Regions from separate parts of the Paenibacillus sp. EKM212P genome, predicted to be linked through region 3. Evidence: predicted binding sites of a transcription regulator. Region 3 holds the regulator's gene; each other region holds the start of a gene.

Region 1 (4,436 bases), on a different contig from region 3:
CAAAAATTATACTTCCATCGGTACAACCTCAGCACTGACACTCACAGATACCATCACGGTCGGTGGAGCGACCTATCATTATGCAGTGGCGGCTGAGGATTATAGTGGCAATGAAGGAATCAAGTCGAATGAGGCTTCTCTGAGAGTAGACGTGCCGGATACGCTGTATAGCGATCATTTTGACGGCAGCTCGGATAATGGCTGGACTCATTCCGGTACCAAGGATGAGTGGGAACGCGGCATTCCCAAGGAAGTAGGACCAGAGAGCGCAGCGTCCAGACCCAATGTGTGGGCAACCGATCTTGATAGCAATTATGAGAACGGAGCTGAATTTTCGCTGGTTTCTCCCAAAATTAATTTGCAGGCTGTACGCAACGCAACACTGACCTTCAATCACTGGTTTGAAATTGAGGCCGGCTATGATTACGGTTATGTGGAAGTGTCCAAAAACAATGGCGACACGTGGAGCGAGCTGGGCAAGTTCTCTCACAACACGAACGGGAAAAAGTGGACTCCAGTTTATTACAATCTGGATAGCTACACCGGCAATGAGATTCAAATTCGCTTCCGTTTGAAATCGGATAACAGTGTGAACAAGAACGGCTGGTACATTGACGATTTCCGTGTGCTGGGCATTCCAGCTACGACAGTGACCAAGGACATCGTACCTGAGTCGAATATCAAGCTGGAAAAAGCGGAAGAACAATTCCCGCTGTACAAAATTACAAGCACTGAAAAGAGTGAATTCCAGGAGAAAGTGAAGCCGGCAGAAACAACGGTGGATAGTGGACGTGTCGGGCTCGACAGTCTTCCAGCCAGCGCTACGGTTACGGTATTGGAAACCGGACGTTCGGTGAAAACGGATCAGACCACGGGCAAATACAGCTTCACCCATGTAGCGGGCGACTATACGCTGAAGGCTGAAGCCTATGGTTATGTGCCTCAAACGAAAGCAGTCACGATTGAGAATAACAAAGTCATCAGAGCAAACTTTAGTCTTCAGGCCGTACCTCACGGTACGATTCACGGGGTCATTACCGACAAGCAATCCGGTGAACCGATCCAAAAAGCGAAAGTGTTGGTGCTGGAGGATGCGCGTATTGCTCCGGTAGAGACGAATGAGGCTGGAGAATTTACGCTGGACGTGCTGGAAGGAACATACACATTGTCCATTTCAGCTGAGAATTATTATAGTGACAGTGTATCCGTTACTGCTCCTCCGAACGGTAGTGTGGAAGCGAATGTCACGTTGAAACCTTTTATCGGGTTCCAGGGAGGCATTGCCTACGATGACGGGACAGGAGAAAATGCTAGAGCCTTTAACGCGGCAGGCAATTCATGGGCAGTCAGAATGACGCCTGAGTCGGAAGTGGCTCAAGTGACAGGAGCATCGCTTTTGTTCTGGAACTCTGCCTTTCCGAATCCGGGAGGAACGGCATTCCAATATTCTATCTATGACGCCTCCGGTGCGGCAGGAGCACCTGGACGATTATTGGCTGGTCCATTCGACGGGACTGCCGTAAGGGATGAGACACAATGGACGACAGTGCAGCTTCCAGAGCCGGTGACGGTTCAAGGTGACTTCTACATCGTATATACACAGTCTGCTGTAGGCACACAGTCGCCGGGTCTTGCTACAGATGAGAGTGGCCCGAATGCACTTCGCAGCTGGCAAGGTGTAAGCGGCGTATGGAGCCAATCACCTGAGGAGGAAGGGAACTACATGATCCGGGCTATCGTCAGATATCCGGTGAATGCTCCAACGATTACGACTCCTACGAAGGCTACGTATACGCAGGAAGAGTCGATTACCGTAACAGGAACTTCCCCGGCAGAAGGAGCCGATATTCAGCTCTTTAACGGTAAGGAGCTGGCTGGCACAACGAAAGTGAAGGATCGTCAGTTCAGTTTGTCGGTTGATCTTCAGCCAGGTGCTAATCCGCTAAGTGTTCAAGCAGCGGTATACGGCAAATTAACGGATCGTTCCGAAACGGTAGTTGTGACGCTCGATCAGACTAAACCGGGTCTGATCCTGACTTCTCCTGATGAAGGAGCCCGTACGAACGCGGGTGTAGTTAGTGTTATCGGTACCGTGTACGACGAGTTCCTCACCGAATTGTCGATTAACGGTGAGCCCGCTGAATTTGGAAGTGATGGCAGCTTTAACAAGCGATTGCTTATCAACGAAGGCGAAAATCAAATTACGGTGACGGCCAAGGATCTTGCCGAAAACGAAACAACCGTTACGCGCTCGGTGTATGTAGATACAGCTCTGCCGAAGCTTGAAAACATTAGCCCTGCTGAGGATGTGCGTATTACTCCAGGGCAGTCGGTACGAGTATCCTTTGACAGTGCATCCGGTTTGGAGGCGTCCTTCCATGTGGAGCTGCCTTTCAACCTGTCCACTTTGGGCCGCAACGATATTCCATTAAATGAAACTTCGTCAGGCCACTATGAAGGTACTTATTTCACTTCATCTTCTCTGAACCTGGAAGGCGGAGTCATTGTGATCCGGGTAAGGGATGCAGCGGGAAATGAAGTGGAGACGGAGGCGCCGGGAAAATTGTATGTAACCAATGGTGGAGGACAGAACCCTGATCCGAATCCACCTACATCCAATGAAAAGCCAGTAGCCATTATTCAGGCTAATGAATCAGCTAAGAAGAACAAAAATGTACAATTTAACGCCAAAGCTTCCCGTGATGTAGATGGTGAAATCGTCAGCTACAGCTGGAATTTTGGCGATGGCGATACGGCAGTCGGTTCCAAGGTGAAGCATAAATTCACCACAGCTGGAACGTATACCGTAGAGCTAACGGTGACGGATAATGACGGCGCAAGTGGTAAGACTGTGCATACGATCACGATCCGTTAACAGCCAGTAGGAAAGGGAAGGCTTCTTTTAGAATAGCAATGAAGGCCCACAGCAAGCCACGGTTTATAGAGGCTGCTGTGGGCCATTTTTAATTGTCGAGCCGTTCAAGAAGCGATACAATGAGTAGAACTCTATAAAGTGAATCGTTTCACAATAGAGGATTTTGCAAAAATCCAATAAGCGATTTTCAATAAACGATATATAGATCGAAATGGTCTAGTTCGTCTATATATTGCACTTTGGAGCGACTGGAATCGAATTTTGCAAAATCCTGAATAATATTTTTAGCAGGAGAGGATTATATGATTCATTTGCAAAAAGAAAGCGGACGTATCCGTCTTGTGCTGGATGCCTATTTTATGGGGGAAGATATCATTGTACTCATTTCAGGCGGTGATCAGCCTCATTTGGGAACGATTACAGCAGGGGCCAGGCTCGAGCCGATTCAAACTGTGCAATTACAAAACCATAAGGAATTTTATATTACCGAAGAAATTGCAGTTCGCTTGCGAAAAGAGTTTGCGGGCAATTTTGCCATTTGCTGCGGAGCACATTTGGATCATGCAACCAAGGACGAAATCAGAGTGCTGACAGATATGGCTATACAACTGGGAAAAGAGCTCATTGGAAAACTCAAGCAAGAACGCTAGTAGCGACCTTTTTAAGTGAACTCCCGAAAGAGCAGATTGCGATACGGATACTTGCTAAAGGGATACTTAAAAAGCAAGGCAAAGCCATCATCCTCAATTTGTACGGATTTCAGCGCAGAGGATGGAATCAAACTACGGATCATGACATGAACTGCACGCTGGTCTTGTCTGTTGATTGCTTTGGCTAAGGCAGAAGCAAAACATGGATTGCGTGCCAATTCGCGATACAGTGGAAAAACGGCTTTTGCGATGGCGCGATGAACTCTCGGCTCAAACGTAAACTGCACAGTCCCGGGTGGAATCGTCGTTCCATTCGTATAATAGAGCATCGGTGGCTGAGCTAAAAAGGAAATAAAGTAGCCAATGCCATTCGTGCCTAAGCCTTGTTTGGCGGCAAATGGCGCTACTGAGCAGAGAAGGGATTTCATCCGATCCAAATTGCCCTGAACGACAGCTCGTGACCATTGGACGGCAAAAGCACGTCGGGTTGCAATAGCTTTGTAAAAGGGCAGCATGGCAGCGGATATTTTCCTAAGTGTATCTGCATTTAATCGTTTGTGAGGCGAGCCCTTTCTGCGGGATGTTGCACGATATAACATAGCTCCGACCTCCTTGGCAGGATGCTCTCATGGAGCGCAATTGATCTGTAACAGGTAAAATACTGTATGCCCGGTTACCTCAAAAAGTGCTAATATCGCTATGTTTCTTCTTTTTAACGTTCTAATTTAAAAAATTGAAATAAGTACTGTCCTGATTTGTAAGATTGTGGTACCCTAGAACTTATATAATTGCTATTTTACTTATTGGAGTTGAATTTAACGGATGAGTGATTTGTACAAGGAGCCTCGATCTTCCGATCCTTTTCAGGAGACGAACGATTATAACGCCCCATTTAACCCGCCCCCAGTAGT
Region 2 (4,436 bases), on a different contig from region 3:
ATTGTTATGCTTGCCCAAAAATGTCCGCTTCCGAACGCGAAGAACGCAGACTCGAAGTGATGGCATCACGGTAAAGGATCTGCGGATGTTGGCATGTCCGTCACGTTTTGGTTAAAATAGGTTATGTAACCTAAACCAAGCGACACGAAGGAGGATGCTGTATGTCTGTCTATTCACATAATGCCGTAACACCAGCGAATCAGGAGGTTTCTCTGGATACTTACACCGGTAAGGTGCTGGTTATTGCGAATACCGCCAGTAAATGTGGACTTACTCCGCAATATGGGGATTTGCAAAAGCTTTATGACGAATATAAGGATCGGGGATTAGTTGTATTAGGCTTTCCTTGCAACCAATTTGGCGGTCAGGAGCCGGGCAGCAGCGAGGAAGCGGCTGAATTTTGCCAACTGAATTACGGGGTTAGTTTCCCGGTATTCGCCAAAGTGGACGTCAACGGGCCGGATACAGCGCCTCTGTTTGAATATTTGAAAAAGCAACAGCCTGGAGAACAGGAAGATGGAACAATTCAGTGGAATTTCACGAAATTCATTGTGAATCGTGAAGGTGTACCTGTGGGTCGTTTTGAACCGAAGGAGTCACCAGAAGCGATGAAAGCAGCCATTGAGCAATTGCTATAGTAGCTTTGCCTTAACTCCAAAGTATATGTTTAAAAAGGTCTGATTTCCTGCGTGTCTCCGGGAAACGGACCTTTTTTTGTTCTCTACATGTGCATTTATTTAAGGGTGGTCGCATCATGTGAAAGTCGACTCCAAGGGCATAATCAGAGGGCTTACAGGGAAAACTGAATGGAGCAAAAAAATATTTCAGCAAACAGTTGATTTTGTATATCCTTTCTTTTTTAAATGTGGACAAATTGTGAATATCACGAAAATATATTGTAATGTGAAAAATATCACACTATAATAAGCGCATAAAGTGAAATAAATCACAAACGCTAACGAGCTGTTTACGTGAAACTATTCACAATAATTATACATTTTATGCCCACACACCAAGGAGGAATTTAACATGAAAGTAGCAGTTATCGGATGTACACACGCAGGCACGGCAGCTATCGTCAACACAGCTAAATGTTATCCAGATGCAGAAATTACCGTTTACGAGCGTAATGATAATATTTCATTTTTATCTTGTGGTATTGCGCTGTATGTAGGTGGTGTCGTCAAAGATCCACACGGCCTGTTTTATTCGTCTCCAGATCAACTGGCTGACTTGGGTGTAGTGACCAAGATGCTTCATGAGGTAACGAGTGTGGATACGGCAGGCAAGACGCTGCATGCACGTAATCTCCAAACAGGTGAAGAATTTACAGACACATTTGATAAATTAATTGTGACTACGGGTTCGTGGCCTATTATTCCAAAGCTGGAGGGCATTGAACTTGATCATATTTTGCTCTGTAAAAACTATAATCATTCCAATGATATCATTGAGAAAGCCCAGCACGTACAGAACATTACAGTCGTCGGGGCTGGATACATTGGTGTTGAACTGGTAGAAGCTTTCCAAATGAACGGTAAAAATGTAACACTGATCGACAGTGCTGATCGTATATTGAATAAGTATTTGGACCATGAGTATACAGACCGGATTGAAAGTTCCCTGAAGGAACATGGCATTAAGCTGGTACTTGGCGAGACGGTGAGTCGTTTTGAGGGTACGAACGGTAAGGTGAGTAAAGTCGTGACCTCTAAAGGAGAATATGAAACAGAGCTTGTTATTCTCTGCATCGGTTTCAGACCTCAAACGGATCTGCTCAAAGGTCAAGTAGATATGTTGCCTAACGGTGCGATCATTGTGGATAACTATATGCAAAGTAGCTGCCCGGACGTGTTTGCAGCAGGTGACAGTTGTGCAATCCGCTATAATCCGACAGGCAAAACGGCTTATATTCCTTTGGCAACCAATGCAGTTCGTATGGGTACGCTGGTAGCACGTAATCTGGTACAACCAACCATTGCCTACATGGGAACCCAAGGAACTTCGGGTATCAAAATCTACGAAGACAATATCGCAGGAACAGGCATGACGGAAGCCGCGGCAATGGACGAAGGCATGACTGTAGAGGCTGTAACCATTGAAGACAGCTACCGGCCTGAATTTATGCCAACCTCCGAAAAGGTATTACTGAAAGTGGTATATGAGCAGGAGACGCGGAGAATTTTGGGGGCTCAAATTATGTCGAAGGTGGATTTGACGCAATCCATTAACACGCTATCCGTAGCCATTCAAAATCATATGACCATTGACCAGTTGGCTTTTGTCGATTTCTTCTTCCAGCCGCATTATAACAAGCCTTGGAATTTCCTGAACGCGGCAGGTTTACAAGCATTGCCTACAATATCCGAGCGGAACCCAGTTACTGTATAATTAGATTTGTCTGTGACATTGTTCATAAGTTTGTCAACAATCTGAGGCGTACGGATGAATCCTTATAGTACAATATAGAGTAGCATAAGGATCAGGGGGGAAGTAGCTTATGGGTTTGTTTTATATCCTTTTTCTTGTAGTCGTGGCCGTGGTAGGCCTCGGTGGAGTTATTTGGTTCTTGAGAGCAGTTGAAAAGGAAGAATACAATTAAATGTAAAGCGCGTAGTAGCGCAGTAGATGTAATAATACAGAAAGACAGTCCTTATTCTAAGGGCTGTTTTTTTATAGTTAAGAAAGTGATTTTTTTCACAAACATAATCACTGATTTTAAATAAAATATGAAAGAAGAATATTTTAGTGAAAAGATATTAAAGGAGCGGGGACATATGGCGAGCTATAAACCGGGGCAAATTGCTGAAAAGACGGTGGAAACAGGAGTGGCCAAGGCGAACAACCCGTGGACTGTGGCGGTGGTACTGGGATTTTTGGCAGGTGCATTTATTGCACTTGGGTTTTTGCTGGATATACGTGTTATTGCAAGTGCGCCTAAAGAATGGGGAAGCATTGCCACCTTTATTGGAGCTGCGGTGTTCCCCGTAGGTCTGGTATTAGTTTTGATCGCCGGCGGAGAATTGCTGACCGGCAATATGATGGCGGTCCCTTTGGCGAGATGGGCAGGACGGATTAAGACAGGAGCCATGCTTCGTAATTTGGCGATTATTACGCTCAGTAATTTTGCAGGTGCGTTATTCGTTGCATTTTTCTTTGGGCATGTACTGGGTTTGACAGAAACGGGCCCTTACCTGGACAAAGTGGTGGATATGGCAGGACATAAGCTACATGAAAGCTTTTTGCAGTCTTTTATATCGGGTATAGGATGTAACTGGCTCGTAGCACTGGCTGTATGGCTGGCATATAGCACAGACTCCATTGGCGGCAAAATTATGGGGATTTGGTTCCCAACAATGGCCTTTGTCGCTATTGGATTTCAGCACGTTGTTGCCAATATGTTTCTCATTCCGGCAGCTATTTTTGCAGGCCACTTTTCATGGGCAGATTATGTTATGAACTTCATTCCGGTCTGGCTGGGGAATTTGGTAGGAGGTAGCCTGTTTGTGGCTGGAGCCTACTGGTTGGCCTATTTGAAAAAGCCTCAAACCAACGCACTTCCAGCGAATGAATCTCCAACTACTTCTTCGGTTGCACATCAAATCCGTTGAGTGATCCTGCTTAATTACGGTACTTTAAACAGCAATGAACAAAGCAAATCCGCCATGACAGGCCCGGGGGAACGAAACCTGTCATGGCGGATTTTTTTGGGAGTGGTCCATGATTTGGCATGGAGGATGAGTGTGCTCTCGTCCCATAATGCCTTGATCTCTTTTACCCTCGGTAAGATATAATGAAACAGGATGTCGAAAAAAATTATGATTCTTAAAAAAATCCGTTTTGCTCTATGCAGCAGACGGATTTTTTTAATATTTTGGAGAGCGGCTGTGTGGGAAAATCCTTCTCTTGCCATAGGCCAAAGCTGTGGATATGATAAGATCAGTGTAATTTTTGGAAACGGTAACGGAAAGGAGCATCAACACTATGGATCATCGCAATAGCGCGCCTCCTGAGGCCACGCTTCAACAAGACTTACAAAGGGGACAGCGGATGACGGAGCAGCAGGACGGAATTTTCCCGGCTGTATGCCCGTTAGATTGCCCGGATACGTGTGGGCTCCTGCTTCACAAGGAAAGTGGAAAGATAGTCAAGGTGACTGGGAACCCGGATCATCCTATTACCAAAGGGGCTATTTGTAACAAAGTTCGCAATATGACGGAGCGGGTATATGATCCTGATCGGGTGCTCTATCCGTTGAAACGTATAGGCCCCAAAGGAGAAGGGAAATTTGAACGTATTAGCTGGGAGGAGGCAGTCGATACCATTACAGGTCGGTTCAAGGAGCTGATATGTATGGACGGACCGGAATCTATTCTCCCCTACAGCTTTTATGGCAATATGGGCGTATTGAGTGTGGATGGAATGGACCGCAGATT
Region 3 (4,436 bases):
AAATATAGTATATCATAACGTATATCTAATATCGAAGGCAATGTGTGGAGGAGTTGTGATGAGGCAAAATCTTTGGTTAAGGTGGAGGCGAGACGCTGAGCGTAGGATTTGATCTTACGATCGCTGTTGCCACCAGATTTTTCTCGATTATATTCTTACGGAGAAAATCCGGCGGCAAAGGCGAACGCTCCGCTTCTCCAGATTCAAATCCTCCACTCCGTACTGCCCGCCATAAAGATGAATTTGCCCTAGGAGAGAAGATGGATAGGTAAAGATGCTTCACTGGTTTTCAGACCATTTTACGGCATAGCAAGACTAAAAGACGTAAATACGAATTTCATCGCATTTACGTCTTTTTCTTAAGCTTTCAATTATTTACTAGTCATTCATTCCACATCTGCTAATCCTCAACCAGCTAGTTATTGGGCAAAGTATATTTTACACCCGTCGCTACCCCATCTGAGAAACGATAAAAGCTGTAGTAATGATGACTTCCATCATCGTAAAACAACTGCCACACATATTCGCCATTGAACACACTCGGCTGAAGCCTTACAATTTTTACACCTGGAAGCTGCTGCTGAATTATTGCCGTCATTTTTTGCTCATCGACTCCATTCTTCAGCAGTTCGGTGTGAACACCGCTATTATCTGCGGCAGGTACGTTAGGTTGTCCTTCCACTTTTTGAAAAGGAACCCACACCATTATATTTTCATTCTGTGCATTTTTCCCTTGAACCACCCAATATACCTGATCCCACACAGACTTCCATGTTTGAGTCGTGCTAACCAGACCACCTGATTGCTTGGCCTTAATGATAGCGGCATTTTTCTCAGCCACCTGGTCTTGAGTAACATAGGAATAATACCAGAAAATGCTGACCAGGATCAGTATTACGGCCAAAATGGCGACCGCTATCCACTTTTTCTTATTTTTCAAACCCGTGCTTCCTCTCTAAGGGGATGTGACACCTGAATTAGCGCGACAGCAGCCCTTCAAAGGCGGCTTGTGCCTCATGTTTGATGCGTTCCTCGTCCATAGTCAGGCATTCGCCGTTTTTCACAACCTGACGACCGTCTACCCATACGTGAACCACGTCTTTGGCGCTTGCTGAGTATACCGCATGGGAAATAATATCTGTACGCGGCAAGAAATGTGCCTGATTCAGATCCAGCGCGATAAAGTCAGCCTTGTTGCCTGCTGCCAACGCTCCTACTTCTTTTAAACCAATTGACTTTGCACCGTATTCTGTTGCCAGACGCAGCGCTTCACTCGCAGGAACTGCCGTAGGGTCACCAGATACACCCTTGTGAATAAGTGCTGCCAGACGCATTTCCTCGAACATATCCAGGTTATTATTACTGGCAGGACCATCCGTTCCGAGAGAAACGGTAACCCCTGCACGCAGCAATTCAGGCACTCTTGCCACACCACTTGCCAGCTTCAAGTTGCTACCTGGGTTGTGCGAAACCGCTACACCACGTTCAGCCAGTAAAGCTATTTCTTCGTCATTCAAATGAACGCCATGGGCAACAAGCGAAGGACGGGAGAAAAAGCCAAACTTATCCAAGTGTGCAACTGGACGCAAACCGTAGTCACGTACGTTTTGCTCCACTTCGGCGATCGTCTCAGACATGTGCGTATGCAGCGGCAAATCCAGATCATGCGCAGCTTGTACGAATTTTTCAATAAACGCAGGTGGACAGGTGTATGGCGCATGCGGTGACATCATCGTTGTAATACGCCCGTCTGCTTTACCATGCCAGTTACGCGCAAAAGTTACGGCCTCAGCCAGCTTGATTCGCTGTTCTTCCTCCGAACATAGTCCAATTGCTCCACGCATCAGACTTGCACGAATACCTGACTCTTCAGCCACACGAGCCACCTCATCCATATGATCGTACATGTCCAGGAAGGTCGTTGTTCCACCTTTCAGCATTTCCAGCACAGACAACGACGTACCCCAGTACACGTCCGTAGATGTAAACTTGGCTTCCATAGGCCACATTTTTTCCTGAAGCCATACTTGAAGTGCCAAGTCATCTCCATGCCCACGCAGCAGAGACATCGCCGCATGACCATGAGTATTAATCAGACCAGGTAAAAATAAAAGCCCCTTACCATCGATCGCTTCCGTCTCTTCCTCACCCGAAGGCAAAGTCTCGCCAATGTAAGTAATGCGGCTATCTTCCACAATCATAAAACCATGGATTACCCCAGCTTCTGGTCCATTTACGGCAAAAGAGCCGTTTTTAATCATCCATTTATTCACTGTCATATTGTGTTTCTTCCTTTCCGTCCTCCAAATAATAAGCGAGGCTAAGCAAATCAGTTGTAAAGTCTGTGGCATGAATCCGAATGTTGGCCGGTGCCTTGAGAGTAGTCGGTGCAAAGTTCAGGATCGCTCCAATTCCGCTCTCAATAAGCCTGTCAGCCACGTGCTGTGCTTCAAAATCAGGTACGGTAATAATCCCGATTCGAATGTTTTTTTCTTTCACAGTCGCTTCCAGTTCATCCATCGGTTGCACGACCAATGTATTGATCTTGGTCCCTACCTTATCCGGAAACGCATCAAATACCGCTACAATCTTCATATTGTCTTTTAAATAAGCGTTATAATTCGAAAGGGCTTGCCCCAGATTACCCGCTCCGACCAATACTACATTAATTTGCTGATCGATTTTCAGGATATGGCGTATTTTCTCAATTAGATAAGAAACATCATAACCGATACCCTTCCGACCAAAATCTCCAAAATAGGCGAGATCTTTACGGATTTGGGCCGGGTTCAAATCTAGCCTCTGTCCCAACTCTTGAGAAGAGACCGTAGCCACCTCCCGTTTGTGAAGTGCATTCAGATAACGTAAATATACGGGTAACCTCCGTACGACAGCCTCTGAAATTTTATCTGATTTCATACTTGCTCCCCCTAATTGTAACGAACATACTTAGTGTCCGTCCGTTATGCCTCGGTCTCCGGGGCGGATTGGAGCCATTCGGCGATGCGGGGCACCATTTGCTCCGATGGCATATGCTCCATTTTTGGTCCCGGTAACGAGTACAAAAAGTGCTTTCCGTAATAGGATTCGATCACACGCGTATCGTAAACGATAACGACCCCGTGGTCGCTCGCTGTACGAACCAACCGACCAAATCCCTGTTTGAAGCGAATGACCGCTTGTGGTACAGACAGCTTCATAAATGGATTCTTCTTCTGCTGCTGGAGCAGCTCGCTTTTTGCCTCCAGCAACGGGTGATTCGGCGGTTGAAATGGCAAGCGAACAATGGCTAGACAAGTCAGAGCCTTCCCCGGAATATCGACGCCTTCCCAGAAGCTGCTGGTTCCCAGCAATACAGAAGCTTTGGCTTCCTGAAAACGGCGGGTTAGCTTGCTGCGACTCCCACTGTCCACACCTTGTCCCAGCACAGTAATTTCGCTGGATGCTAAGGCCTCTTTGAGCGGTTCATACACTTGCCGGAGCATCCGATAGGAAGTAAACAGAACGAGCATTCTCCCCCGCGTCGCCTGAGCAGTCGCTCCTAGAGAGCTAACGAGCATATCTACAAAGTGTGCATCTCCTACACTGCCCTTCACGCTTGGGAAATCCCGTGGAATGACCAGCAACACCTGATCCCTGTAATTAAAGGGTGACGGGAGCTGCGAAGTCATCAGCCGCTCTTGATCTGCGGCCTCCTGCAAGCCGAGCTGATCGATCATGTACTGAAACGACTTATCTACCGATAAGGTAGCAGACGTCAGAATGATGCTTCTTTTTTTGTCAAAAAACATTTCTTTCAACTGGCGGCTCACATCGACGGGCACCGCATAAAATTGTAATGATTTACTGCGGAATTGCCCACTCGCTTCGAGCCAGTATACGGTTGTTTCATCATCGAGTCGCATAAAAAAGCGCAAATTTTCTCGAATCCCCGCCAGATCCTTGAGCAGACCCGTGATATCTGTAATAAGGCTATCCGCCGCATAATCGTCATGTTCTTCCTTGACGTCCAGCATCAGCTTGTCGCCCTTGCGCAAAATTTCACTCATCGTTACATATAGCTGATTTTCCAAAGCCCCCGCCTGATCCCACTTTGCAGGCTTGGCTGAAGGTTTGAGACGGGAAGAAAACTGTCCTGTTTCACCCGGTGTCGCATCGCTTCGCTCTGGCAACATGCCAAACAGTTTGTCGCTTAGCAGATCCCAAGTTTCCTTAACCTCTAACACGAGCGGATACATCTGATCGATGGTTGAGGCCCAATCCGTCGACTTCTCGTGCCCCGATTTCGCCAATTGTTGACGAAGTGAAGGCAGTTGTCCATTCTTGCTGTCTTTGAACAGTCGCGTCAGTGTATGCACGAGTGTGAAATATTTCATATGCATACCTAGGTGCTTACCAGCTACTTCCTCCAGGTGATGGGCTTCATCAATCACCAG

Evidence for each region. The regulator Rex, encoded in region 3, represses fermentation and respiration genes when NADH is low (regulators of the CRP and FNR family bind a similar motif). The targets are predictions, from matches to a motif close to TTGTGAAATATTTCACAA.
Region 1: a site for Rex is predicted at 3,012-3,029, ahead of lpdD (prenylated flavin chaperone LpdD). Genes of this name have one in related genera too.
Region 2: a site for Rex is predicted at 2,686-2,703, ahead of G9G54_RS10255 (formate/nitrite transporter family protein). Genes of this name have one in related genera too.

Annotation. Positions count from the first base shown of each region.
Region 1 is NZ_JAAMNR010000004.1:505,302-509,737, reverse strand. Features, by position in the region: gene G9G54_RS14930 (S8 family serine peptidase) at 1-2,875, shown strand, start outside; gene lpdD (prenylated flavin chaperone LpdD) at 3,178-3,525, shown strand; gene G9G54_RS14920 (hypothetical protein) at 3,537-4,124, opposite strand; gene G9G54_RS14915 (DUF4190 domain-containing protein) at 4,348-4,436, shown strand, end outside.
Region 2 is NZ_JAAMNR010000003.1:240,016-244,451, reverse strand. Features, by position in the region: gene G9G54_RS10270 (hypothetical protein) at 1-74, shown strand, start outside; gene G9G54_RS10265 (glutathione peroxidase) at 162-638, shown strand; gene G9G54_RS10260 (FAD-dependent oxidoreductase) at 1,030-2,391, shown strand; gene G9G54_RS10255 (formate/nitrite transporter family protein) at 2,778-3,611, shown strand; gene G9G54_RS10250 (molybdopterin-containing oxidoreductase family protein) at 3,985-4,436, shown strand, end outside.
Region 3 is NZ_JAAMNR010000002.1:378,006-382,441, forward strand. Features, by position in the region: gene G9G54_RS07830 (cell wall elongation regulator TseB-like domain-containing protein) at 416-940, opposite strand; gene G9G54_RS07835 (amidohydrolase) at 978-2,279, opposite strand; gene G9G54_RS07840 (redox-sensing transcriptional repressor Rex) at 2,266-2,919, opposite strand; gene dinG (ATP-dependent DNA helicase DinG) at 2,964-4,436, opposite strand, start outside.